DNA from 2 places in the Rossellomorea sp. NPDC077527 genome. Region 2 is predicted to be linked to the other one. Evidence: a T-box and tRNA genes for the amino acid it is inferred to sense, from the RefSeq annotation. Region 2 holds a T-box; the other holds one or more tRNA genes.

Region 1 (8,856 bases), on a different contig from region 2:
ACCAGGATTTTTTGCGAAAGCAAAATAATCTTCCATAGTGTGCGACAGCAAATCATTACTATTATAGAATACATTTTGCGCCCGTAGCTCAATTGGATAGAGCGTTTGACTACGGATCAAAAGGTTAGGGGTTCGACTCCTCTCGGGCGCGCCATATATTTCGGGAAGTAGCTCAGCTTGGTAGAGCACTTGGTTTGGGACCAAGGGGTCGCAGGTTCGAATCCTGTCTTCCCGACCACTTCTTTTTTGGGGCCTTAGCTCAGCTGGGAGAGCGCCTGCTTTGCACGCAGGAGGTCAGCGGTTCGATCCCGCTAGGCTCCACCAAGTTTTTTTGCGAAAGCAAAATAAACTACACTCGTTTTACGAAAGTAAAATTCAATAGTGTATTTCATGTTTCTTGGCGGTGTAGCTCAGCTGGCTAGAGCGTACGGTTCATACCCGTGAGGTCGGGGGTTCGATCCCCTCCGCCGCTACCAATAGGGACCTTTAGCTCAGTTGGTTAGAGCAGACGGCTCATAACCGTCCGGTCGTAGGTTCGAGTCCTACAAGGTCCACCAAGTACCATTTTCATTACGGAGGAATACCCAAGTCCGGCTGAAGGGATCGGTCTTGAAAACCGACAGGGGTGTAACAGCCCGCGGGGGTTCGAATCCCCCTTCCTCCTCCATATTTTTCATATTTATATCGTCGCGGGGTGGAGCAGTTCGGTAGCTCGTCGGGCTCATAACCCGAAGGTCGCAGGTTCAAATCCTGTCCCCGCAATACCATTTTGATTCAGTTTTAAAGGGTTTATCATTAATCTTTTATGAGTCACGTATGGATAGTTATTTTCGCTATCGCGGAAGTAATGAAACCTATTTTGCTAACGCAAAAAGCTTTGGTCCGGTAGTTCAGTTGGTTAGAATGCCTGCCTGTCACGCAGGAGGTCGCGGGTTCGAGTCCCGTCCGGACCGCCATTTTTTAAAATGTTCTTTTGAAAATTTAATCTTCTATAATAATAAGGCTCAGTAGCTCAGTTGGTAGAGCAATGGACTGAAAATCCATGTGTCGGCGGTTCGATTCCGTCCTGAGCCACCATTGTTTCTAATTATATACGTTGTGGCGATTGTGGCGAAGTGGTTAACGCACCTGATTGTGGTTCAGGCATTCGTGGGTTCGATTCCCATCAGTCGCCCCATATACATTTAAATAGAATGTGCGGGTGTAGTTTAGTGGTAAAACCTCAGCCTTCCAAGCTGATGATGAGGGTTCGATTCCCTTCACCCGCTCCAATTATTTATGGGCCTATAGCTCAGCTGGTTAGAGCGCACGCCTGATAAGCGTGAGGTCGGTGGTTCGAGTCCACTTAGGCCCACCATTTTCATTATTCCGCAGTAGCTCAGTGGTAGAGCTATCGGCTGTTAACCGATCGGTCGCAAGTTCGAATCTTGCCTGCGGAGCCAAATATGGAGAAGTACTCAAGTGGCTGAAGAGGCGCCCCTGCTAAGGGTGTAGGTCGGGCAACTGGCGCGAGGGTTCAAATCCCTCCTTCTCCGCCATTAAGGCCCATTGGTCAAGCGGTTAAGACACCGCCCTTTCACGGCGGTAACACGGGTTCGAATCCCGTATGGGTCATTCTGAAAAGACTATCAACTATGATAGTCTTTTTTTGTATATATTGGGAGCTTAATATATGCCCAAATCAAGGGATATCTTTGAATATGGAGCGAGAACGGAATCATGAGGAGAGGTTTTGTACTGAAAAGCCTGACACAGCTCTCAACTAATATAGATATTATTAGCTATGAATCATTTATTATCGAGTTTTCGGATATATTATCGAGTTCCATGATATATTATCGACTCTATCCACTTTATTATCGAGTTCACCCCAAATATTATCGACTTCCATCATCCCCTTCTCCAAATCCCCATGACCTTCACTTCCCATGTTTCCAAACCAGAATAAACAATTATCCTAAAGTAAGAGTCCAGCACACCCTCTTAAACCCTCCATTCGACATTGCCATCCCCTCTCACACCCTATTAAAAATCATACAAAATACCGGAATCCTTCTACATTTCCCGCAATTTCTCCTTATTTTTATCAAAAAACTTTCGACAAATTCCGCTATGAATTCAACAGGATTCCCCTATGATTTTACAATGTAAACCTTACCATTTACAATATTCCCCCAATTTTAGTTCTTTTTCAAATCTCCATGTAGTAAATTGTCGTAATTGAGCGACGATTATATAAAGGAATTTAGTGATGTTGTTAGAAAGTAGTAAGTAGATTGAAAAAATGTAGGTGAGATGATGAACGCAATGACCATAACAGATTATGATGTTTTTTTGTTCCACGAGGGTAATTTACAGCAGGCCTATCAGTTTATGGGTTCCCATGTGAGAAGAGATTCTACTGGGACTTATACAGAATTTTGCGTTTGGGCACCGAAAGCAAGGCAAGTTTCATTGGTGGGTTCCTTTAATCAATGGATTGGGATTGGGTATGAACTTAGTAGACGTAATCATGAGGGTTTATGGACCATCCGAGTGGATAGGGACTTATCTGGAGAAACGTATAAGTATGAAATTACGACTCCATCCGGTTTAAAAAAGTTGAAGGCGGATCCTTATGGGTTTGCCTCTGAAAGGCGTCCTAATACTGCGAGCGTTGTGTATGAGCTTGAGGGTTTTTCCTGGGAAGATGAGAAGTGGATAGAGGACCGGACCGGTTCTACGATCTATGACAAGCCCATGGCGATTTATGAAGTGCATTTGGGCACATGGAAGAAGAAAGCAGGAAAGTTCCTTTCTTATAAGGAATTAGCACAGCAATTGATTCCTCATGTCAAAGAGCAGGGTTTCACTCATATTGAACTGCTACCTGTCACAGAACATCCATTTGACCGTTCCTGGGGGTATCAGGGTACCGGTTATTATTCCCCAACCAGTCGCTACGGTTCCCCTCATGAGTTGATGGCATTTGTGAATGAGTGCCATTTACATAACATTGGCGTGATATTGGATTGGGTGCCCGGTCATTTTTGTAAGGATGCTCACGGTTTATATGAATTTGATGGATCTTTTGCTTATGAGTACAGTCAGGAAAGAGATCGTGAGAATTATACGTGGGGGACGGCAAATTTCGATTTAGGCAAGGGTGAAGTGAGAAGCTTCCTTATCTCCAATGCCCGTTTCTGGATGGACATGTATCATATTGATGGATTCAGGATTGATGCAGTAGCGAACATCATTTACTGGGCGAATCAGGGACAACTTGCTCCCAATGAAGGGGCTATTCAGTTCTTGAAAAACTTGAACAAGGCCGTATTTGAATTTGATTCTTCGATTCTGATGATTGCAGAGGATTCTACGGATTGGCCACAGGTGACGTCTCCTGTTCACTATGGGGGTCTTGGATTTAATTATAAGTGGAATATGGGATGGATGAATGACGTCCTTAAATATATGGAAACCGATAGTTCTGAACGAAGGCATGTACATTCTCTCATCACGTTTTCATTGCTATATGCCTATTCAGAGAATTATGTCCTTCCCTTTTCCCACGATGAAGTGGTACATGGGAAGAAGTCATTATTGAATAAAATGCCGGGGGATTACTGGCAGAAATTCGCACAATACCGATTGCTCCTGAGCTATATGATAGCTCATCCGGGGAAAAAGCTCCTTTTTATGGGAAGTGAATTGGCCCCGTTTTCAGAGTGGAAGGATCTTGAGGAATTAGATTGGCATTTACTGGATTACGAATTTCATCACAAATTCAATTCATATTTTAAAGAGCTTTTGCATTTATATAAAGGTGCTGAACCGTTATTCCAAATGGATCATCGTTCAGAGGGATTTGAATGGGTGGATGTGAATAATGCAGAACAGCAGATTTTCTCTTTTATCCGGTATGGGATCGAAAGGGAGGATCATCTTGTGGTGATCTGTAATTTCAGTCCTCATGTGTATCACCAATATAAGGTGGGAGTGAATAAGGTCTCTTCTTATAAAGAGATTTGGAATAGTGATGATGAGCGATTTGGAGGTTCCCACCAGGTAAACCCAGAGCCGCTTACCGTACAAAATGAAACGTACCATGGAAGAGAAGGATATGTGGAAATGACGATTCCACCATATGCAGCCGTTTATTTAAAACCAATTGATTGAAAGGGGAGAAGGAAAGATGGCAAAAGGTAGATGCGTAGCCATGTTATTAGCAGGTGGAAAGGGGAGCAGATTAAGCTCATTGACGAAGAGTTTGGCGAAACCCGCCGTGCCTTTTGGAGGGAAGTACCGTATCATCGATTTTACTTTGAGTAACTGTACAAATTCGGGAATCGATACAGTAGGGGTCCTTACCCAGTATCAACCCCTCGTACTGAATTCTTATATCGGAATCGGGAGCGCATGGGATCTTGACCGCAAAAACGGTGGTGTGACGGTGCTGCCACCGTATGCAGAATCATCTGAGATGCGCTGGTATACGGGGACAGCAAGTGCGATCTATCAAAATATGAACTATTTAGAGCAATATGATCCGGAGTACGTATTGATTCTATCCGGAGATCATATTTACAAAATGGATTATAGTAAAATGCTTGATTATCATATCGAGAAAAAAGCGGATGTCTCGATTTCAGTCATTGAAGTGGGATGGGATGAGGCAAGCCGTTTCGGGCTGATGAACACAAACGAAGAGATGAGAGTCACAGAGTTTGAAGAAAAACCGGCTTTCCCTAAAAGTAATCTTGCCTCGATGGGAATCTATATCTTCAACTACTCCGTGCTGAAAGATTACCTCGAGATGGATGAACGAAATCCTGATTCCAGTCATGACTTTGGAAAGGACGTCATCCCTCTCCTGCTTGATGAAAAGAAGAAGTTAATGGCTTATCCGTTCGAAGGGTATTGGAAAGATGTCGGTACAGTCAAGAGCCTTTGGGAAGCGAATATGGACCTGATTGATGAAAAAAATGAACTTAATCTTTTCGATCATGACTGGAGAGTGTATTCGGTTAATCCGAATGAGCCACCTCAATATATTTCAGAGGAAGCGCTTGTAGAAGGGTCTCTTGTAAATGAAGGGTGTACGATTGAAGGGACGATTCAAAAGTCCGTACTCTTCCAGGGGACGACGGTGAAGAAAGGGGCGCATGTCAATCGCTCAGTCATTATGCCGGATGCAGTCATTGGTGAGAACGCGTATATCGAGCAAGCGATCGTGCCTTCTAATGTAATGGTTCCGAGCGGTCTGTGTATCATGCCGGAAGAGGGATCCGATGAAGTCATCCTTGTGACGGAATCATTCATTGAAACACTACTGGAACAAGAAAGAGTGTAAGATTCAAGACCAATATTACAACATTAGAGGAGGAGAAGTGTTTTGAAAAATACAATGCTTGGTGTTATTGATGCTACGAGTTACTATGATTCGTTGGAGGATTTATTGCTGCATCGCTCATTAGCCGCCCTTCCAATCGCAGGGAGATATCGTTTGATTGACTTTGTTCTCTCCAATATGGTGAATTCAGATATCGGTTCCGTTGCGATTTTTCCTAAGTTTCAATATCGATCCCTGATGGATCATCTTGGTTCAGGAAAGAACTGGGATCTGAACCGGAAGCGCGATGGATTGTTCTTTTTCCCGGCACCCGGCCTGGAAGCGAATGATGAAGGAGTGGGGTCCTTTAATCACTTCGCACATCATATGGACTATTTTAAACGCAGTACACAGGAATATGCATTGATCAGCAATTGTTTTACATTATGCAATATCGATTATCAACCGGTACTGGAACGACATATCCGTATCGGCTGTGATATCACGGAAATGCGTCACAACGGGAACTCTTTAGACATGTACTTAGTCAAGACGTCTACACTTATTGATTTGATCGCTAAGCGACGTGAAACGGGCTATACATGTATGCAGGATGTCGTGGAGGATATGGACAGCGGTTTTAAAGTATGCGGATATGAGCATGTTGGATTTGTTCAAACGATTGACTCCATTAAGGAATACTATGATGCCAGCATGAAGCTAATGAACCATTCTTATTGGAAAGAGCTGTTCAAGAAGGATATGCCGATCTATACGAAGGTGAAGGATGAACCGCCGACACGCTACACGTCAGCAGCCAGTGTGAAAAACAGTATCATTGCCAATGGGTGCTACATCGAAGGTCAAGTGAAGAATTCTACGATGTTCAGAGCGGTGAAGGTTGGAAAAAATACGACGATTTCGGACAGCATCATTATGCAGAAGAGCCAAATTGGAGATAACTGTGTACTAGAGAATGTGATCTTGGATAAAGATGTGAGGATAGAGGATGGCGTCAAACTGATCGGAGAACCAAACAATCCAATTGTCATTCGCAAAGGGATGATTCAAGGAGCGCTGATGAATTCGTGAAAGTGTTATTTGTAGTATCGGAGTGTGTCCCGTTTATTAAATCCGGAGGTCTGGCGGACGTAGCGGGCGCACTGCCTAAGGAGTTAAGAAGTCTAGGGACCGATGTCAGGGTGATCCTGCCTAAATATGGCGGGATTCCTCAGGAATTTTGTTCTAAAATGAAACGAAAGAAAGAGTTCTTCGTATCAGTCGGTTGGCGAAATCAGTATTGTGGGATTGAAGAGTACACTGAAAACGGAGTAACGTATTATTTTGTCGACAATGAATATTATTTTAAACGGGACAGACTGTACGGATACTTTGATGATGGGGAGCGCTTTGCCTACTTCACAAGGGCAGTACTCGAAAGTATCGCTGTACTAGATTTTTACCCTGATGTGATCCACTGCCATGACTGGCACACGGGCATGGTTCCGTTCTTACTCCGAAGCGAATACCAGGAGAGACCGGGATATTCGTATATTCGAAGTGTATTCACGATTCACAATCTCCAATTCCAGGGGATCTATCCTAAACAGGTGATGACGGATTTATTAGGGATACCCGAGAAGTATTTTCATCATGAATACCTCGAGTTCTATGGCAATATCAATTTCATGAAAGGTGCTCTCATTTCTTCGGATTTCGTCACAACGGTGAGTCCTACATATAAAGAGGAAATCCTCACGCCGTATTATGGAGAAAAGCTTCATAATATCCTGGGTCAGCGGTATAACCAGCTTTTAGGTATCCTCAATGGGATTGACGATGAAGTGTATAACCCCGATGATGGAGAGTTTCCGTTTTTTAGCGGCAATCTTCATGGAAAGAAACAGGCGAAGCGTCATCTGCAACAAAGCCTGGGACTCCAGGTGAATGAAGGAATCCCTCTTGTGTCCATCATTTCTAGGTTAACGAATCAAAAGGGGCTCGAGCTGGTCAGGGGTGTCTTTCATGAAATGATTCAGGAAAATGTTCAATTTGTCCTATTGGGGACAGGGGATTGGGAATTTGAACAGTTCTTCAGGGAGATGGAATGGACGTATCCAGACAAGGTCAGAGTACAGATCGGCTTCAATGAGGAGCTGGCGAAACAGATCTATTCTGCCAGTGATCTGTTCTTGATGCCATCTAAATTCGAGCCGTGCGGGCTGGGACAATTAATTGCCATGAGATATGGAGCCCTGCCGCTTGTCCGTGAGACCGGTGGATTGAACGATACGGTAGAATCCTACAATGAAGTGACGAAGAGTGGAAACGGATTCTCATTCAAGAATTTTAATGCCCATGACATGCTCTACACCTACAGAAGGGCATTGTCGTATTTCCACGATGATCCGGAAACATGGAATCATATTGTACGTACTGCAATGAATAAGGATTATAGTTGGGCACAATCAGCCTTCAAGTATAATCAATTATATGCTGACCTGGTATCAAGGAGTGAAAGCCATGTTTTCTGATCCGATTGAATTTAAAGAGATGTTTCTGAAAAAGCTTGAAATGATGTATGGAAAGACGTTTCCTGAATCCACCAGTCAGGATCAGTTCTTCACATTAGGTCATTTAATCCGTGAATATATCTCGATGAACTGGATCCATACGAACGAGCAGTACCGGTTCAATAAGCAAAAGCAGGTGTATTACTTATCGATTGAATTCCTGCTCGGACGTCTGCTCCGTCAGAACCTGATGAATTTGGGAATTTACGATATTGTGGAAAAAGGACTGCAGGATCTCGGCATCGACCTTGCGGATATGGAAGAGGTCGAACATGATGCAGGGCTTGGAAATGGAGGGCTTGGACGCCTGGCTGCCTGTTTTCTCGATTCTCTCGCGTCTCTCAATCTTCCCGGACATGGGTATGGGATCCGTTATAAGCATGGACTGTTTGAACAAAAGATCGTGAATGGATTTCAGATGGAGCTTCCCGAGCAGTGGCTGCGCCATGGTCATGTGTGGGAAGTGCGGAAATCGGATCTAACCGTGGAAGTCCCTTTCTGGGGCAAGGTGGAATCATATACGGAAAAGGATGTCTTAAGGTTTCGCCATGTCGATGCTGAAATCGTAGCGGCCGTTCCTTATGATATGCCGGTCGTTGGATATGAAACATCGACGGTCAACACCCTGCGTTTATGGAGTGCCGAGCCTGCCGCCTATAAAGCAGGGAAGGATATGATGAAATATAAGCGCGACACAGAAGCGATCACAGAGTTTCTTTATCCTGACGATACTCATGAAGAAGGGAAGATCCTGCGCCTTAAACAACAGTATTTCCTGGTATCGGCAAGCATACGATCCATTCTGGACTCATACCTATATCGAAACGGGGATTTAAGGGAGCTTCATGAACATATTTCAATCCATATCAATGATACCCACCCGGTTCTTGCCATTCCGGAGCTGATGAGGGTCCTTCTTGATGAATATTCCTTTGAATGGGAAGATGCATGGGAGATTACGACGAATACATT
Region 2 (8,856 bases):
AACAACGAGCAAGAACAGAAGCTTGTCGGGATTTTAACCAATCGTGACCTTCGATTCATCCAGGATTATTCGATCCAGATTTCGGACGTCATGACGAAGGAGAATCTTGTAACAGCTCCTGTTGGCACTACCCTAGACGAAGCGGAAAAAATCCTTCAGCAATATAAAATTGAAAAACTGCCTTTGATCGATCAAGAAGGAACTCTTAAAGGGTTGATTACGATCAAGGATATTGAGAAAGTAATTGAGTTCCCGAACTCAGCTAAAGATGCTCAAGGGCGTTTATTAGTAGGTGCAGCTGTTGGTATTTCAAAGGATACACTAACCCGTGTAGAACAATTAGTAAAAGCCCATGTGGATGTGATTGTCATCGACACGGCTCACGGACATTCTGCTGGTGTCCTTTCTATTGTTCGTGAAATTCGCGAAGCTTATCCAACATTAAATATCGTGGCGGGTAACGTAGCGACAGCTGAAGCGACAAGAGAATTGATTAAAGCAGGTGCGGATGTGGTCAAGGTTGGTATCGGACCAGGTTCGATCTGTACGACTCGTGTTGTTGCTGGTGTGGGTGTACCACAAATTACCGCTGTATATGATTGTGCCACTGAAGCAAGAAAGCATGGTAAGAGTATCATCGCCGATGGAGGCATCAAGTATTCAGGTGATATCGTGAAAGCATTGGCAGCCGGCGGACATGCCGTCATGCTGGGAAGCTTATTGGCAGGAACGTCTGAGAGCCCTGGTGAAACGGAAATCTTCCAAGGGCGCCGTTTTAAAGTATATAGAGGGATGGGATCCGTCAGCTCTATGGAAAAAGGATCGAAGGACCGCTACTTCCAAGAAGAAGCGAAAAAATTCGTTCCAGAAGGCATCGAAGGACGTATTCCTTATAAAGGACCTTTAGCCGATACATTGTATCAGCTGGTTGGAGGCTTGCGATCAGGTATGGGATACTGTGGAACAAAAGACTTATTCGACTTAAGAGAAAAGGCACAGTTCATCAAGATGACGGGTGCAGGACTTCGAGAAAGCCATCCACATGATGTCCAAATTACGAAAGAAGCACCAAACTATTCACTATAAGAAAATAATTCCAAAAGCTGATCAGATTCTCCTGATCAGCTTTTTTTATGTTGGTTGAGAGGGAAGAAAACGCCATTTATCAGAGGTCGCAAGTCCCTTGACCCATGCCAAAACTAGTCATATTCTCTGTCTATTCTTACCTTTGGAACTATGATAAAATAACGAAGGTGTACATAAAATCTTGGAGGGCTAACAGTGAAAAGAAGTTGGATTCAAAAATCTTTTGTTTGTATGATGGTTTTTATGATGGCAATGAGTATGGTGCAGAAGCCTGCAAATGCTCAAGGTGACTTGGACGTAAACGCAAAAGCTGCGATTTTAGTAGAGGCAAGTACAGGTAAGATCTTGTATGAAAAGAATTCAGATACTGCTCAAGGGATTGCAAGTATGACGAAGATGATGACAGAATACGTGTTACTTGAAGCAGTCAAAGAAGGCAAAGTGAAATGGGATCAAAAATATACGGTTCCTACAAAGATCTCAAATATGTCTCATAACGATAATCTGAGCAATGTTCCGCTAAGGGAAGAAGGAACATATAAGATTAAAGATCTGTATGAAGCAATGGCGATTGAGTCTGCAAATGCAGCAGCAATGGCAGTTGCAGAGACTGTTGCCGGATCTCAAGAAAAGTTTGTTAAAATGATGAATGATAAAGCCAAAGAACTGGGCTTGGAAAACTATAAATTTGTGAATGTAACAGGTTTGAATAATAAAGATTTAGCTCCTTATGTCGATCAAGTAGTAGGTGGGGCAGATGAAGAGAATGTAATGTCTGCAAAAGACACAGCAACTCTTGCTTATCGCCTAATGAAAGATTTCCCGGAAATATTGGATACAGCCAGTATTTCGAAAAAAACATTTGCTGAAGGTACAGAAGATGCTTTCGCTATGAAAAACTGGAACTGGATGCTTCCTGGATTAATCCGTGAGTATGAAGGCATGGATGGTTTGAAAACAGGTACAACTGATTTTGCTGGTGGATGTTTTACAGGAACAGCTGAAAGAGACGGAATGCGTTATATTACAGTGGTTATGAACGTAGATGTTAGCTCTGGTGAAAATTCCTATGACGCACGTTTTAATGAAACAAGAAAAATGTTAGATTATGCTTTTTCTAACTTCACAATGGAAGAAGTCCTTCCTGCTGACTATCAAGTCAAAGGTCAAAAGACAATTCCGGTTGATAAAGGAAAAGAAAAAGAAGTCAAAATCAAAACCGATGCTCCTTTGAGTATGGTGATCAAGAACGGTGAAGCAGATCAATATAAACCTAAATTTGTATTGGACAAGAAGAAATTAAACGAAGATGGTGAACTGACGGCTCCTGTAAAAGAAGGGGAAAAAGTTGGGTACGTCATGTTAGAAGCGAAAGGCAAGAAAGATTTAGGATACCTTACGGATAAAGGGACGAATGCTTCAAAAGCATCTGTTGTAACAGTGGATGGTGTGGAAAAAGCAAACTGGTTCGTCCTTTCCATGAGAGCCGTTGGTGGATTCTTCGGAGATATCTGGGATTCCATTACTTCTACGGTTAAAGGCTGGTTCTAATTCAATGAAACACCAAGACTTAAGTTGCACAGGGTCTTGGTGTTTTTTCATAATTGTACCTATGTAGGGGACTCTACAAAGGGACTGATGGAATGCTTGTCTGGCCTGACCAAGCCGCTACTGCTTTTCGAGTTGTCCAGCTCCAGCGGCTTGAGGCTCGAGGTCATAAGCCAAGTCACCCAAAAAGGCAAAGTACGCCTTTCCAGGTGTCTCGACTTATGCTTGTCGCCCCAGAACGAGCCGCTTCCGCTTTTCGTCTTGTCTAGCTGCGGGGCTTAGAGGCTCGAGGTCATAAGCCAAACATGCCAAAAAGGCAAAGTGCGCCTTTCCGGCATGTTCGTCTTATGCTTGTCGGGCCTGACCAAGCCGCTTCCGCTTTTCGTGATGTCCAGCTACGGGGGCTTGGGGCTCGAGGTCATAAGCTAAATATGCCAAAAAGGCAAAGAACGCCTTTCCGGCATATTCATCTTATGCTTGTCGGGCCTGACCAAGCCGCTTCCGCTTTTCGTCTTGACATAAGCTTGTTTTTATTGTTTATTTAGCAGTAGGGTTACATAATCATTCCGAGTGTTTTAGTCGCGTTTTCTTCCTTTTATGGAAAGTTTCGGGACAGGCATGGGATAAATATAAGGGGGATACAGATATGAAGACTGGTACAGATCGTGTAAAAAGAGGTATGGCTGAGATGCAAAAAGGCGGCGTCATCATGGACGTTGTCAATGCAGAGCAGGCGAAGATTGCTGAAGCTGCGGGTGCAGTTGCGGTAATGGCTTTAGAACGAGTTCCAGCAGACATCCGTGCTGCAGGTGGAGTAGCAAGAATGGCAGATCCTCGCATTATTGAAGAAGTGATGGGTGCCGTGACGATTCCTGTAATGGCAAAGGCTCGTATTGGTCATATCGTAGAGGCGAAAGTACTTGAATCAATGGGTGTCGATTACCTTGATGAAAGTGAAGTATTAACTCCTGCTGATGAAGAGTACCATTTAAATAAAAGAGATTTCACTGTTCCATTCGTATGTGGATGCCGTGATTTAGGCGAAGCTGCACGCCGTATCGGTGAAGGTGCATCGATGCTTCGTACGAAGGGTGAGCCGGGAACTGGTAACATCGTGGAAGCGGTTCGTCATATGCGTAAGGTAAATGCTCAGGTTCGCAAGCTTGTAAGCATGAACGAAGATGAAATCATGACGGAAGCAAAGCTGCTTGGAGCTCCATACGAATTATTATTAGAAATTAAAGAAAACGGTCGTTTACCTGTTGTAAACTTTGCTGCAGGCGGAATTGCCACACCAGCTGATGCTGCTCTTATGATGGAACTGGGAGCTGACGGAGTATTCGTAGGTTCGGGTATCTTTAAATCAGAGAACCCTGAGAAATTTGCAAGAGCGATTGTAGAAGCGACTACTCACTACCAGGATTACAAGTTGATTGCAGAGCTTTCAAAAGAGCTTGGTGTAGCTATGAAGGGTGTAGAAATTGCTTCTATTTTACCTGAAAACCGCATGCAAGACCGTGGATGGTAAGGTGTGATTCTATGTTGAACATCGGTGTATTAGGACTTCAAGGTGCCGTCAGAGAGCATGTGCGTTCCATTAAAGCCTCAGGTGCCACCCCCATCGTCATCAAGCGTGTGGAGCAGCTGGAGGAGATTCAAGGACTGATCATGCCCGGTGGGGAAAGTACGACGATGAGAAGGCTGATTGATCGCTATGGATTTATGGAGCCGTTAAGACAATTTGCTGCGGATGGTAAGCCGATCTTTGGAACGTGTGCAGGCTTGATTCTCTTGGCGAAGCATATCGTCGGGTACGATGAGCCTCATTTAGGAGTAATGGATGTGACGGTGGAACGTAATTCCTTCGGCCGTCAGAAAGAGAGCTTTGAAGCGGATCTTTCCATTGCCCATGTAGGGGAAGGATTCAATGCCGTCTTCATTCGTGCACCACACATCGTGGAAGCGGGAGAAGATGTTGAAATCCTGGCGAAACATGATGGACGCATCGTCCTTGCCAGGCACGGACAGTTCCTCGGTTGTTCCTTCCATCCTGAATTGACAGATGATCATCGTTTGACTGCATTCTTCGTCGAGATGGTGAAGGAAAGCATGGAAAAAACAATCGCATAATTCTATTGCATAATGGAAAACATTGTAGTAGATTATGAAATAACCAATAAAAATTTAAATCGTTGATAGGAATTAGTAGTAAAGAAGGCTTGCCTAAGAGAGTCGATGGCCGGTGAGAATCGATGCAAGAGCTTTACGAATCCATCCTTGAGTGAAGTACTGAATGAAGTAGGTATTTTCGGTGATTCCGTTACCATCTCTTAAGAGGAAGATGCTCTGCGTCTTCAATTAGGGTGGCAACGCGGAAACCTCCGTCCCTTTTACCAGGGATGGGGGTTTTTTATTTTTTTATAAAAAGGAGAGAAAGAACATGTTAGACATTCGATATTTACGTAACAATCTGGAAGATGTAAAAGCGCGCCTGCAGCACCGCGGTGAGAATTTGGAGGACTTCGGCAAGTTTGAAGAGCTTGATAAAAGAAGAAGAGAACTGCTTGTGGAAAGTGAAGAGTTAAAGAGCAAGCGTAATGAAGTGTCCCAACAAATCGCGGAGCTTAAGAAAGAGAAAAAAGATGCTCAGGACATGATCGTGGAAATGCGAGAAGTAGGGGCAATGGTAAAAAAATTAGACGATGAATTAAGAGGTATCGAAGAAGAATTAGAACGCATTCTTCTATCTATTCCTAACATTCCTCATGAGTCTGTACCTGTTGGTGAAACAGAAGATGACAATATTGAAGCACGTAAATGGGGAGAAGTCAGGGAATTTGATTTCGAAGCACAGCCCCACTGGGATGTTGCCACAGGACTTGGAATCCTTGATTTCGAACGTGCAGGGAAAGTAACGGGTAGCCGTTTCGTTTTCTATAAAGGACTTGGAGCAAGACTTGAAAGAGCTCTAATCAACTTCATGATGGACCTTCACATGGATGAGCATGGCTATACAGAAATGATTCCTCCATTCCTTGTAAACAGAGCGAGCATGACGGGAACTGGTCAGCTTCCTAAGTTTGAAGAAGATGCGTTCAGAATTGAAAGCGAAGACTATTTCTTAGTCCCGACTGCCGAAGTACCTGTGACGAATTATCATCGTGATGAAATCCTGAAGGCTGATGAACTGCCGGTAAGCTATGTCGCATACAGCGCAAACTTCCGCTCTGAGGCAGGATCTGCAGGACGTGATACAAGAGGATTGATCCGTCAGCATCAATTCAACAAGGTTGAGCTTGTCCGCTTTGTGAAGCCTGAAGATTCTTATGATGCTTTAGAGGAGTTAACAGGGCATGCTGAAAAAGTACTTCAATTACTTGGTCTGCCATACCGCGTATTGTCTATGTGTACAGCGGACTTAGGTTTCACTGCAGCCAAGAAATACGACATTGAAGTTTGGATCCCGAGTTACGGAACGTACCGTGAGATCTCTTCTTGCAGTAACTTTGAAAGCTTCCAGGCGAGACGTGCCAACATCCGTTTCAGAAGAGAGCCAAATGCGAAACCTGAACATGTGCATACATTAAATGGATCTGGTTTAGCGATTGGCCGTACAGTAGCAGCAATCTTGGAAAACTACCAGCAGGAAGATGGCAGCGTCATCGTTCCAGAAGCCCTGCGTCCGTATATGGGTGGAATAGAAGTCATTAAGTAAAGGTTTTTCAGACAGTCAAAGGAAGTCTCACGGGTATTTGTGTGAGACTTCTTTAAATTTTTTTAGAAATATCCTTGACTCCATTTGGTCACCATGATATTATTATTCTTGTCGATACGGAGGAATACCCAAGTCCGGCTGAAGGGATCGGTCTTGAAAACCGACAGGGGTGTAACAGCCCGCGGGGGTTCGAATCCCCCTTCCTCCTCCATTGATTTTTTTATAACCATAGCGCATAAACATTGGAGATAGAATTCGTTACATTTTATGTAACGAATTTTTTTATTATGTGGGCGTGACTGATGGCCCCGGTCCATTTACTTAAGGTTTCGAATGTCTTCTCTTAAATGGGTACCCTGTGTATGATTCAGCACTCCCATATTTGTTATATGCATCCGTGCTTCTTCATCCCCGAGCAAATAGATCTTCGCATAGATATCCCTCATCGATTGATCATACCGATCATCTTCAGGTGAATTGTGGTATTGACGAAATGGAACCTGTGCTCGTCTCATGGTCGACATGTCATCATCATAGTTCTCGTTAAAAAGCATTTTCAGCTCGTTTACTTCCGTAGGAGTGGCAGATATGCGAAAGCTGGGGCTTGCGCTTTGATTCGGGTCCTGTAAGATGTCTCCGCTGCTGATATCTACAAAATATATTTGTTTCGTTTCCATGATTTTTTCATCTCCTTAATTCAATGATTGTTTTTACATATACCTCTTTTCGAATGGAAATAAACGGATGTATCACTTTAAAGAAGCGAGTAGTAGTTGATTTCCGCTCCAATCAACCCTCGGAACATACTCTTACTAAAGTTTCATCAGCAGCTACTATTTTTTAAAAGGGCTGTTTTCCCAAAGATTGTTGCTATTTGCATCCAAACTTAGATTTACGATGCTCTGTCATTTAGGTTGTGGTGCAGGAGGGTGAAGGGAACTGCTCCGCCTTCCACGGACGTTCGGCCGAGCCTCCTCAGCAAAAAGCGCTTCTGGGGTCTCGGCACGCCCGTTTTCCGTAGGAGTCTACGCAGTTCCCTTCACCCTCTAACGTAGTAAGTAGTTGACAGAGCAAAAGGGTATGTGACCATCAGTTTAAAAGAGTAAAGGACTATGAAATAAAATCAGTCGCGGCAACGAATGAAAAAGCAGTTGCATATGCAATCTCCACATTTCCTTTGTGATAGTCAAACTTTTCGTCAGTTGATTGGAGCGGAAGGTGCTCGACTCCTGCGGGAAACGCTGGACAGCACGGAAAGCGGAGGCGGCTCGTTCAGCTCCGACAAGCATAAGATGAATGGGCTAAGAAGGCGTTCTTTTGCCTTCTTGGACCATTTAGCTTATGACCTCGAGGGGCTAGCCGCCGTAGCTGGACAGGTGAGACCCCGCAGGCGAAGCCGAGGAGGCTCACCGCCAGCCCCGCGGAAAGCGAGCACCTGTAGCGGAAATCAACCGCCACTCGCTACATCCAAAAGCAACAATGTTTACGAAAAAAACCTTTAAAAATAATAAAAGAGACTACTTTTTCCATATAGGATTAAGTAGTCTCTTTTATATATTCAGCTCTTCAACATTCTCGTCTGTTCAATGAAATACCCGATTCTTTCAACGATCGGCTCGATAGAGTTTTGGTCGTTGACGAGATCGTATTCGCTGATGTCGAGTCTTAGGACCGGACATGCGTTAAAGGAATTGATCCAGTTTTCGTAGCGTTCGTGCATTTCTTCCCAGTAGGCAACAGGTGTTTGCTGTTCCATCGGGCGACCGCGTTCGCGGATGCGATCCACGACATTATCGATGGATCCTTCCAGATAGATCAACAGGTCAGGGTGTGGGAAATACGGTGTCATGACCATGGCATCGAAAAGGCTTGTATATGTTTCATAATCGATTTCACTCATATTTCCCTTTTCATAATGCATGCGGGCGAAGATGCCTGTATCTTCATAGATGGAGCGGTCTTGAATGAAGCCGCCGCCATATTCGAAGATTTTCTTCTGCTCTTTGAAGCGTTCTGCTAGGAAATAGACTTGAAGGTGGAAGCTCCAGCTTTTGAAGTCTTGATAAAATTTATCGAGATATGGATTCGTATCCACTTTTTCAAATGACGTGCGAAAGTCTAAGGCGTTGGCCAATCCGTTCGTCATGGTGGATTTCCCGACACCGACCGTTCCGGCGATGGTGATCACGGCATTGTTCGGGATCCCGTATTTAGTGCGAAGATTCATGATAGTGAACTCCTTTTTTTAGTGTAGTTTCTAATTGAGTAAGAATATGATCCAGATCCTCTTTATTCTGAACGAAGTCTACGTGGTCGCCATTATAGCGAAGAACAGGGATATCCGGGTGTGTTTCTTCAAATGTATTCATATACTCTTCATAATCAAGGGATAACTGCTTCAGATACAGCGGGCTGATTTTCTTTTCGAAATCCCGACCTCTTTTTTCAATTCGCTTCAGGAGCGTATCTAAGCCTGCGTTCAAGTAAATGACCACATTGGGTCTCGG

The links. The T-box of region 2 lies ahead of serS (serine--tRNA ligase). A T-box ahead of a tRNA ligase gene usually reads a tRNA of that ligase, here a tRNA-Ser.
Region 1: it encodes a tRNA-Ser, which carries the amino acid that the T-box ahead of serS (serine--tRNA ligase) is inferred to sense. The anticodon was not compared.

The regions. Positions count from the first base shown of each region.
Region 1 covers NZ_JBITVL010000002.1:928,526-937,381, reverse strand. Annotated here, with positions in the region: tRNA gene ACIGG7_RS09995 (tRNA-Leu) at 1-4, shown strand, start outside; tRNA gene ACIGG7_RS09990 (tRNA-Arg) at 78-154, shown strand; tRNA gene ACIGG7_RS09985 (tRNA-Pro) at 162-238, shown strand; tRNA gene ACIGG7_RS09980 (tRNA-Ala) at 249-324, shown strand; tRNA gene ACIGG7_RS09975 (tRNA-Met) at 400-476, shown strand; tRNA gene ACIGG7_RS09970 (tRNA-Ile) at 481-557, shown strand; tRNA gene ACIGG7_RS09965 (tRNA-Ser) at 575-667, shown strand; tRNA gene ACIGG7_RS09960 (tRNA-Met) at 689-762, shown strand; tRNA gene ACIGG7_RS09955 (tRNA-Asp) at 880-956, shown strand; tRNA gene ACIGG7_RS09950 (tRNA-Phe) at 1,002-1,077, shown strand; tRNA gene ACIGG7_RS09945 (tRNA-His) at 1,102-1,177, shown strand; tRNA gene ACIGG7_RS09940 (tRNA-Gly) at 1,198-1,271, shown strand; tRNA gene ACIGG7_RS09935 (tRNA-Ile) at 1,281-1,357, shown strand; tRNA gene ACIGG7_RS09930 (tRNA-Asn) at 1,368-1,442, shown strand; tRNA gene ACIGG7_RS09925 (tRNA-Ser) at 1,448-1,538, shown strand; tRNA gene ACIGG7_RS09920 (tRNA-Glu) at 1,543-1,614, shown strand; gene glgB (1,4-alpha-glucan branching enzyme) at 2,296-4,158, shown strand; gene ACIGG7_RS09910 (glucose-1-phosphate adenylyltransferase) at 4,175-5,332, shown strand; gene ACIGG7_RS09905 (GlgC family sugar phosphate nucleotidyltransferase) at 5,375-6,403, shown strand; gene glgA (glycogen synthase GlgA) at 6,400-7,845, shown strand; gene ACIGG7_RS09895 (glycogen/starch/alpha-glucan phosphorylase) at 7,835-8,856, shown strand, end outside.
Region 2 covers NZ_JBITVL010000015.1:2,543-11,398, forward strand. Annotated here, with positions in the region: gene guaB (IMP dehydrogenase) at 1-1,086, shown strand, start outside; gene ACIGG7_RS23270 (serine hydrolase) at 1,318-2,637, shown strand; gene pdxS (pyridoxal 5'-phosphate synthase lyase subunit PdxS) at 3,281-4,162, shown strand; gene pdxT (pyridoxal 5'-phosphate synthase glutaminase subunit PdxT) at 4,174-4,764, shown strand; T-box leader at 4,818-5,026, shown strand; gene serS (serine--tRNA ligase) at 5,075-6,349, shown strand; tRNA gene ACIGG7_RS23290 (tRNA-Ser) at 6,468-6,560, shown strand; gene ACIGG7_RS23295 (hydrolase) at 6,667-7,026, opposite strand; gene ACIGG7_RS23300 (deoxynucleoside kinase) at 7,908-8,576, opposite strand; gene ACIGG7_RS23305 (deoxynucleoside kinase) at 8,560-8,856, opposite strand, start outside.